One region of the Arthrobacter globiformis genome, then DNA from elsewhere that is predicted to be linked to it. Evidence: predicted binding sites of a transcription regulator. Region 1 holds the regulator's gene; the other holds the start of a gene.
The links. The regulator HrcA, encoded in region 1, represses chaperone genes, less so after heat shock. The targets are predictions, from matches to a motif close to TTNGCACTCGNNNNNNNCGAGTGCNAA.

Region 1 (4,086 bases):
GCCGACTGCCATTTGCCGTGCGCCTTGGCCGCCCGGTCACCCTTCCAGCGGACGATGGAGCGTTCCGACTGCCATGGAATCACCGCGTCGATGCCCAGCTCGGTGGCGGTTTCGATCGCCAACTCGTCCCGGTCACCCTTGGCGAGGGCCTGCACGAGAACGAGGCGGATGTCCGGCCGCGGTTCCACACTGACGGAGGTGCATTGAACCGTCAGCTCGGCGGGGGCAGCTTCCGTCACGGTTCCCGTGATGCGTTTGCCGGCGCCGTCGGCTATGTCAACCTGCTCGCCCACTGCCAGGCGCTTCACGGTGACCGCGTGCCGGGCCTCGGCACCGTCCAGGACGAACAGCGAACCGGGAACAGTGCTGTCCAGCGCGCCGGCCGGGGTGAAGAAGACGGGGTTGCTCACCGCTACAGGTTACCGAGGCGGTCCCGCAACTTGGCGAAGACGCCACCGCCGGCCGCGAGCTTTCCCTCGGAGAACTGCTCGCCGCGGAGCTTGGCCAGCTGCCGGAGCAAATCCTCCTGGGCCGGGTCGAGCCTGGACGGCGTTTCCACCTGCAGATGGACCTTGAGGTCGCCGCGGCCGTAGCCGCGCAGGTGGGTGACGCCGAGGCCGCGGAGGGTGATGATCTCGCCGGACTGCGTGCCCGCCTTGACGTCGATCTCCTGCTTGCCGTCGAAGGTTTCCAGGCTCAGCTCCGTGCCGAGGGCAGCGGCGGTCATGGGAATGTTCAGTGTCGCGTGGAGATCGTCGCCCTCGCGGACATACGTGGGGTCGTTGTTGACGCGGATTTCCACGTAGAGGTCGCCGGACGGCCCGCCCGCTGGGCCGGCCTCGCCCTGGCCGGAGAGCTGGATCCGCGTTCCGGTGGCCACACCGGCCGGGACCTTGATGGTCAGGGAGCGGCGGCTGCGGATGCGGCCCTGGCCGCTGCACTCGTTGCAGGGGTCCTTGATGACGGTGCCGAAGCCCTCGCACGAGCCGCAGGGGGCGGCGGTCATGACCTGGCCGAGGATGGAACGGACCGCCCGCTGCACCTGGCCGCTGCCGCCGCAGATGTCGCAGCGTTCCGGGTGGCTGCCCTCGCGGCAGCAGGACCCTTCGCAGGTGGGGCAGGTGACGGCCGTGTCCACTTCCAGCTTCTTGTTGACGCCGAAGACGGCATCGCGCAGGTCGATCCGCACGCTGATGAGCGCGTCTTGGCCGCGGCGGACGCGGGACGCGGGGCCGGAGGTGCCGCCGGCGCCGAAGAAGGTGTCGAAGATGTCCTGGAACGCGAAGCCCTGGCCGGCATAGCCGCCGCCGCCAAAGCCGTTGTCCGTGCCGTTCTCGTTGCCGGTGGTGTCGTAGACCCTGCGCTTCTGCGGATCGGACAGCACCTCGTAGGCGTGGGTGACGGCCTTGAACCGTTCGGCGGCGTCTTCCCCGGGGTTTACGTCCGGGTGAAGCGAGCGGGCCAGCTTGCGGTAGGCCTTTTTGATCTCCTCGCCGGTGGCTTCCGCGGAGACTCCAAGAACGTCGTAGTGGCTGCTCAAAGTTCGTTTCTCTTCCTGGTTGTACTGCCTGTGGTCAAAGGATGTCCGGCGCGTGCGGTCACGGGCCCAGAATCCTCGAAAGGTAGCGGGCCACCGCGCGCACGGCGGCCATGGTGGTGGGATAGTCCATCCGGGTGGGGCCAAGGATGCCCACCTTGGCGGTGGCGTCGGGGCCGTAGCCGGTGGCCACCACCGACGCCTCGGCCAGCCCGTCGTAGGGGTTTTCGCGGCCGATGCTGACGGCCACGCCCCGGGGGTCCTGTGCCATGTCGCTCAGGAGCCGCAGCATCACCACCTGCTCCTCGAGGGCCTCCAGCACGGGTCCGATGCTGAGTGGGAAGTCAACGTTGGACCGCGCCAGGTTGGCTGTTCCGGCCAGGACCATCCGGTCCTCCCGGCTGTTGTGCGCCAGGCCCTCCAGCCCCTTGCCGAGGGCCATGGCAACGGGGCGCTCGGCCGGCGTGCAGCCGGCCACGACGGAGGCCAGGTGCTGGGGCAGGATGGCCACCGGCGTTCCGCCCACACCGGTCATGAACCGGGTGCGCAGGGTGGCAAGAGTGTCGTCTGACAGGTCCTGCCCGGCGTCGACGACGCGCTGGTCAACCTTGCCGGAGTCTGCGATCAGCACGATCAGCACCTTCCGCGGTGCCAGCAGCACAAATTCGATGTGCCGGACCACGGCCCGGCTCAGGTGCGGGTACTGCACGACGGCGACCTGGTTGGTCAGCTGGGACAGGAGCCGGGCCGTCCGGTCCAGGACGTCGTCGAGGTCCTCGGACCCCTCGAGCAGGGTCTGGATGGCACGCTTCTCCGCCGGGGAGAGCGGCTTGACCGCCGAGATCTGGTCGACGAACAAGCGGTAACCCTTGTCCGTGGGAATCCTGCCTGCACTGGTGTGCGGGGCCGTGATGAGGCCCTCATCCTCCAGTGCCGCCATGTCGTTGCGGATGGTGGCGCTGGAAACGCCCAGATGGTGCCGTTCCACCAGGGCCTTGGAGCCGACGGGTTCGCGGGAATGGACATAGTCCTCCACGATGGCGCGCAGCACCTCAAGCTTCCGTGGTTCGCTCACAGTCCACCTCCTTTTGGCCGTAACCGCGCCGGGCTTAATCCTGCCCGCAAACGCTGTAGTTAGCACTCGACATGCCTAAGTGCTAACAAGTCTAATATGAGTCACCGCGTTGTTAGCATTGGTACCGCTCCGGGCGAAATTCCGGGCGACTGTCCCCCGGCGGCATGCCCGCGGCCGGAGCGGCTCCGTCCTAGTGCAAAGCGGTGAACGAATGCAGTACCAGACCTGGGGCCCGCAGGAGATCGCAGCGCCTGCCAAGAACAGCCTGCCCGAGGTGCCGGTGGAGCGCGGCATGGTTCTCGAGGACGTCCAGTCCGGCTGGGTGGGCGCAGTGATTCGGGTGGAGAAATCCGGCGGCATGCACGTGGTGGCGCTCGAAGACCGCCGGGGAAAATCCCGGTCCTTTAAGCTTGGTTTCGGATTCCTCCTGGACGGCCAGCCGATCCGCCTGATGCCTCCGGCGCCCAAGGCGAAGCCCGCGGGATCGGGCACGGCTGGACGGACGGCGTCGGGCTCGGTGCGGGTGGAAGGGCAGCGCGCCCAGGTGGCTAAGGCCAGCCGGATCTGGGTTGAAGGCAAGCATGATGCCGAACTCGTGGAAAAAGTCTGGGGCGATGACCTCCGGGTGGAGGGGATCGTCGTCGAGCCCCTGCACGGCATCGATGACCTGGCAGCGGCCGTTGCCTCCTTCCGTCCCGGCCCCGGCCGCAGGCTGGGCGTTCTGGTGGACCACCTGGTCCCGGATTCCAAGGAGTCCAGAATCGCCGACGCCGTGATGGCCTCCCCCGGCGCCGCCGGAAACGTGCTGATAGTAGGCCACCCGTACGTCGACGTCTGGCAGGCGATCCGGCCGTCGGTACTGGGCATTCCGCAGTGGCCTGTGGTGCCGCGCGGCACTGACTGGAAAACCGGCATCCTCACCGCCTTCGGCTGGCCGCACGAGACCAAGGAGGACATCGGCCTCGGCTGGCAAAAACTTCTCGGCGCCGTGCGCACCTACGCCGACCTTGAGCCCGCCCTCCTGGGCCGGGTGGAAGAGGTCATCGATTTCCTCACAGTTCCGTAGCCACAGCCCCGCTATTCGGCGTTCCGCCCGCTATTGCCCCTACGGCCCGGTATCCTTGGTACGGCACCACCGCACCGCGGCCCCGGCGCCAAGGCACTATCGCACCAACGCAAGCTTAAGGAAGACACCGTGGCAGAAGACGCTCGCGACCGCAGGGACACAAAGTCCGGCCAGGACCTGCCCCAGTACCATGGCGTTCCGGCCAATGCGCTTCCGCTGACCGCCAGCGAGGACCGGCAGTGGGCCACCCTGGCGCACTTCGGCGGCATCCTCGGCTGTGTTCCGGCGCTGCTGATTTACCTCATCTTCCGCGACCGCGGCCCGTTCACCGCGCAGGAGTCCAAGGAAGCCCTTAACTTCACGCTGCCGCCGACGATTGCGGCCTTCGTGGCCAATCTGCTGGTGCTG
Region 2 (4,086 bases), 750 kb from region 1:
GCGGCCACAACGTAGCCATCGTGGCCGGCGTTCTGGGCGATCCAGCGGAGCGGCTGGACCAGTGCACGGCGGACGATGCCGACGGCAGCGGCCGCGTCACCTTCGAGTGCCGTGACGGCCGGGTCCTCGTCCAGCGCCTTCAGCGCGTGGATCAGGGCGGAACCGCCACCGGCCACGATGCCTTCTTCGAGGGCGGCGCGGGTGGAGGACACTGCATCTTCGATGCGGTGCTTCTTTTCCTTCAGCTCAACCTCGGTGGCTGCGCCGACCTTGATCACGCCGATGCCGCCGGCGAGCTTGGCCAGGCGTTCCTGCAGCTTTTCCCGGTCCCAGTCGGAGTCGGTGCGGGTCAGCTCGGCGCGCAACTGCGCAACGCGTGCTGCAACGTCCTCGGCCGAACCTGCGCCGTCGACGATGGTGGTGTTGTCCTTGGTCACCGTGATGCGGCGGGCAGTACCCAGCACCTCGAGGCCAACGGAGTCCAGGCTCAGGCCCAGTTCCGGGGACACAACCTGGGCGCCGGTCAGCGTGGCGATGTCCTGCAGCATGGCTTTGCGGCGGTCGCCGAAGCCCGGAGCCTTGACGGCAACCACGTTCAGGGTGCCGCGGATGCGGTTGACGATCAGCGTGGACAGAGCCTCGCCGTCGACGTCCTCGGCGATGATGAACAGCGGCTTGGAGCTCTGCAGCGCCTTCTCCAGCAGCGGCAGGAATTCCTGCACCGAGGAGATCTTGCCCTGGTTGATCAGGATAAGGGCGTCCTCGAGGACCGCTTCCTGGCGCTCGGTGTCCGTGATGAAGTACGGGGACAGGTAGCCCTTGTCGAACTGCATGCCCTCGGTGAGCACCAGCTCGGTCTGCGTGGTGGAGGATTCCTCGATGGTGATCACACCATCCTTGCCAACCTTGCCGAATGCCTCAGCGAGCAGCTCGCCCACCTCGTCGCTCTGCGCGGAGATGGCGGCCACGTTGGCCACCTGGGTGCCCTCGACGGGACGGGCGTTCTCCAGCAGGCGCGCTGCGATGGCCTCGACGGAGACCTCGATGCCGCGCTTGATCTGGCCCGGAGCGGCGCCGGCGGCAACGTTGCGCAGGCCTTCCTTGACCAGGGCCTGAGCGAGCACGGTGGCAGTGGTGGTGCCGTCACCGGCGACGTCGTTCGTCTTGGTGGCGACTTCCTTGGCCAGCTGGGCGCCAAGGTTCTCGTACGGGTCGTCCAGTTCGATTTCCCGGGCGATGGTCACGCCGTCGTTCGTGATCGTGGGGGCGCCCCACTTCTTGTCCAGCACGACGTTGCGGCCGCGGGGACCAAGCGTCACCTTAACCGTGTTGGCGAGCTTGTCGATGCCGGCTTCAAGCGACCGGCGGGCAGCGTCGTTAAACGCAAGCTGCTTTGCCATGGTTTGTCCTTTCAAGACAGAACCCCGCGCAGCCGCCCGGTCAGACAGAATCAGACTCGGGCAGCGGCACGGGGATCTAAAGAGTTACTTAACTACGATCGCCAGAACGTCGCGGGCGGAGAGCACGAGGTACTCGGTGCCGCCGGTCTTGACTTCGGTTCCGCCGTACTTGGAGTAGATGACGACGTCGCCAACTGCTACGTCGACCGGTACGCGGTTGCCGTCTTCGAAGCGGCCGGGGCCTACTGCAACAACTTCGCCTTCCTGCGGCTTCTCCTGGGCGGAGTCCGGGATGACCAGGCCGGAAGCCGTGGTCTGCTCGGCTTCGAGCGGGCGGACAACAATACGATCCTCAAGAGGCTTAATAGAGACCGACACTCGGACCTCTCCTTTTCGTCAAAATTCATGGACAGTAAAAACTGTTGCGCCGTGGCGGCAGACCGTCGTCGCGGTGCCGGCAGCAGCCAGGCTGGCAGCTCTTCGTGTGTTAGCACCCTCCTAGGGAGAGTGCTAATGATGACTCTATGTAAGGGGTTAGCACTCGGTCAAGGTGAGTGCCAGAATTTCATCCGCCGTAACGGGCGCGGACCCTTCGTTCAGCGCCCGGCGAGGTCGTCAAACCCCAGGTCCTCGCCGCCGTCGGCGTCTTCGTCCCCGGCTTTCCGCTGTTCGCGGACAAGCACGACGGCGGCCGCCGCGGCGGTCACGACCGACACGATGAGCACCACGATGCCGCCAACACGCGCACCCAGGTACAGGTCCCGGATCTGCCGGGCTTCCTCGGTGGCATCGCTGATGTTCTTGCCGCCCACGGAGTAGACGGTGGCATTGAAGGAGTCCAGCAGGAAGATGATCACCAGCAGGATAAGACAGACGACGGCGACTCCGGCTCCGGCGATCAGCACCGGGCGTGCGTACCGGACCAGGCGGCTATGCTGTGCCGGACCAGGGCTGGTGCTTTCGGGCTGATCGGGGGTTGGCGTTTCGCTGGATTCCATTCAGACCACCCTATCGGGAAGAGCTTGGGGCGGCCGCTCCACTAGGCTTGACCCCATGTCTGAAGCACCGCAGGACCAGATCGCCCCGCTCCTCACAGAAGAAGGATGGGAGCTGCTGGCCTCGCTCGGACCCTACCGGGAAGACGACTCCTTCACCCTCAGCTCAAGCCTCCGCAAGGCCGGCCACTCTCCCGAACTCGTGTCCGCCGTCCTGACGCAGTCACGGCTCCGGACCAGGGCCGAGGCCAAGTTCGGGGAGTTTGCCCTGCAGATGCTCTTCACCCAGGCCGGCCTGGAGCAGGCCACCCGGCTCAACGTGGCGGCCCGGCACGCCCAGCGCTTTGCCCAGGCGGGCGTCCGCCACGTTGCCGATCTGGGCTGCGGCCTCGGCGCGGACGCCATGGCCCTGGCCTCGCTGGACATCGCCGTGACCGCCGTGGAGGTCGACGAGACCACGGCCGCCTGCGCCACGATCAACCTCATTCCCTTTCCGCACGCCACGGTGGTCCACTCCGACGCGACGTCGGTGGACCTGGAGGACGGGGCCGGCGTCTGGCTGGACCCTGCCCGGCGCACCACCACCACGTCCGGTACCAAGCGGATCTGGGACCCCGAGGCGTTCTCTCCGCCGCTTTCCTTCGTGGAGTCGCTGGCCGCCGCGGGGCGCGCCGTCGGCGTCAAAATGGGGCCCGGCATGCCGCACGAGTCGGTGCCTGCCGGCTGCGAGGCACAGTGGGTCTCGGTGGGCGGCGACGTCACGGAAGTCGCGCTGTGGTTCAACGCCGTGGCCCGCCCTGGAATCCGCCGGGCCGCCTTGGTCATCGGTGCGGAGGGCGCCGCCGAACTTACCAGCGGGGAGGAGTTCGACGCCGGACCCGTGGCCCCCGTTGGCCCGGTGGAGGGTTTCCTGTACGAGCCGGACGGCGCCGTCATCCGTGCCGGGCTCGTGGCCGACCTGGCCCTCGGCCTGGGCGGCCATCTCGTGGACGAGCACATCGCCTACATCTGCGCCCCGAAGCTTGTGGATACTCCGTACGCCCGGGCCTACCGGGTCCTGGAAGTCATGCCGTTCAACGTCAGGGCGCTCAAGGCCTGGGTCCGGGAGAACGGCGTCGGCGTGCTGGACATCAAGAAGCGCGGCACGTCCGTCACCCCGGAGGAGTTGCGCAAGCAGCTGCTGTCTGGGGGTAAAGCCGGCAGCAAGGGCGCAGGCAAACCCGGCGGCAAGGCCGCGGGCAAAAAGACAGCCACCCTGGTCCTCACCCGGATCGGTGAGGAAAGAGTGGCTGTCTCCGTGGAGCCCGTGTAACCCCTGGTTGCTTAAAGGATCTACTGGGCGCGGACGAACGCCTCGGCGTCCCGGACCTGCTCCTCGGTGGGGCGGATTCCCGTGTACAGCACAAACTGCTCCAGCGCCTGGATCGTGGCCACCTCGGCACCGGTGATGACCTGCTTGCCGGCCGCCCGCGCTGCCTTGATGAGCGGCGTTTCCGCCGGCAGGGCCACGACGTCGAAGACGATCTTGGCGGCTTCGATGGTTTCGGCGGGGAAGGACAGCGCATCCGCCTCCGGTCCCCCGGCCATCCCCACCGGCGTGACGTTGATGACCATGTCCGCGGTGGCCTCCGGGCCGCTGCCCAGCTCCCCGCGCCAGGCAAAGCCGTACAGATCGGCGAGCGCCCGGCCAG

Region 2: groES (co-chaperone GroES) is a predicted target of HrcA. The motif match lies at 1,935-1,961, and genes of this name have one in related genera.

Annotation. Positions count from the first base shown of each region.
Region 1 is NZ_JAUSXI010000001.1:3,272,881-3,276,966, forward strand. It holds gene QFZ33_RS15020 (16S rRNA (uracil(1498)-N(3))-methyltransferase) at 1-410, opposite strand, end outside; gene dnaJ (molecular chaperone DnaJ) at 413-1,540, opposite strand; gene hrcA (heat-inducible transcriptional repressor HrcA) at 1,599-2,612, opposite strand; gene QFZ33_RS15035 (DUF3097 domain-containing protein) at 2,824-3,678, shown strand; gene QFZ33_RS15040 (DUF4870 domain-containing protein) at 3,808-4,086, shown strand, end outside.
Region 2 is NZ_JAUSXI010000001.1:4,018,378-4,022,463, forward strand. It holds gene groL (chaperonin GroEL) at 1-1,400, opposite strand, end outside; gene groES (co-chaperone GroES) at 1,485-1,778, opposite strand; gene QFZ33_RS18650 (hypothetical protein) at 1,997-2,398, opposite strand; gene QFZ33_RS18655 (class I SAM-dependent methyltransferase) at 2,454-3,707, shown strand; gene QFZ33_RS18660 (shikimate 5-dehydrogenase) at 3,728-4,086, opposite strand, start outside.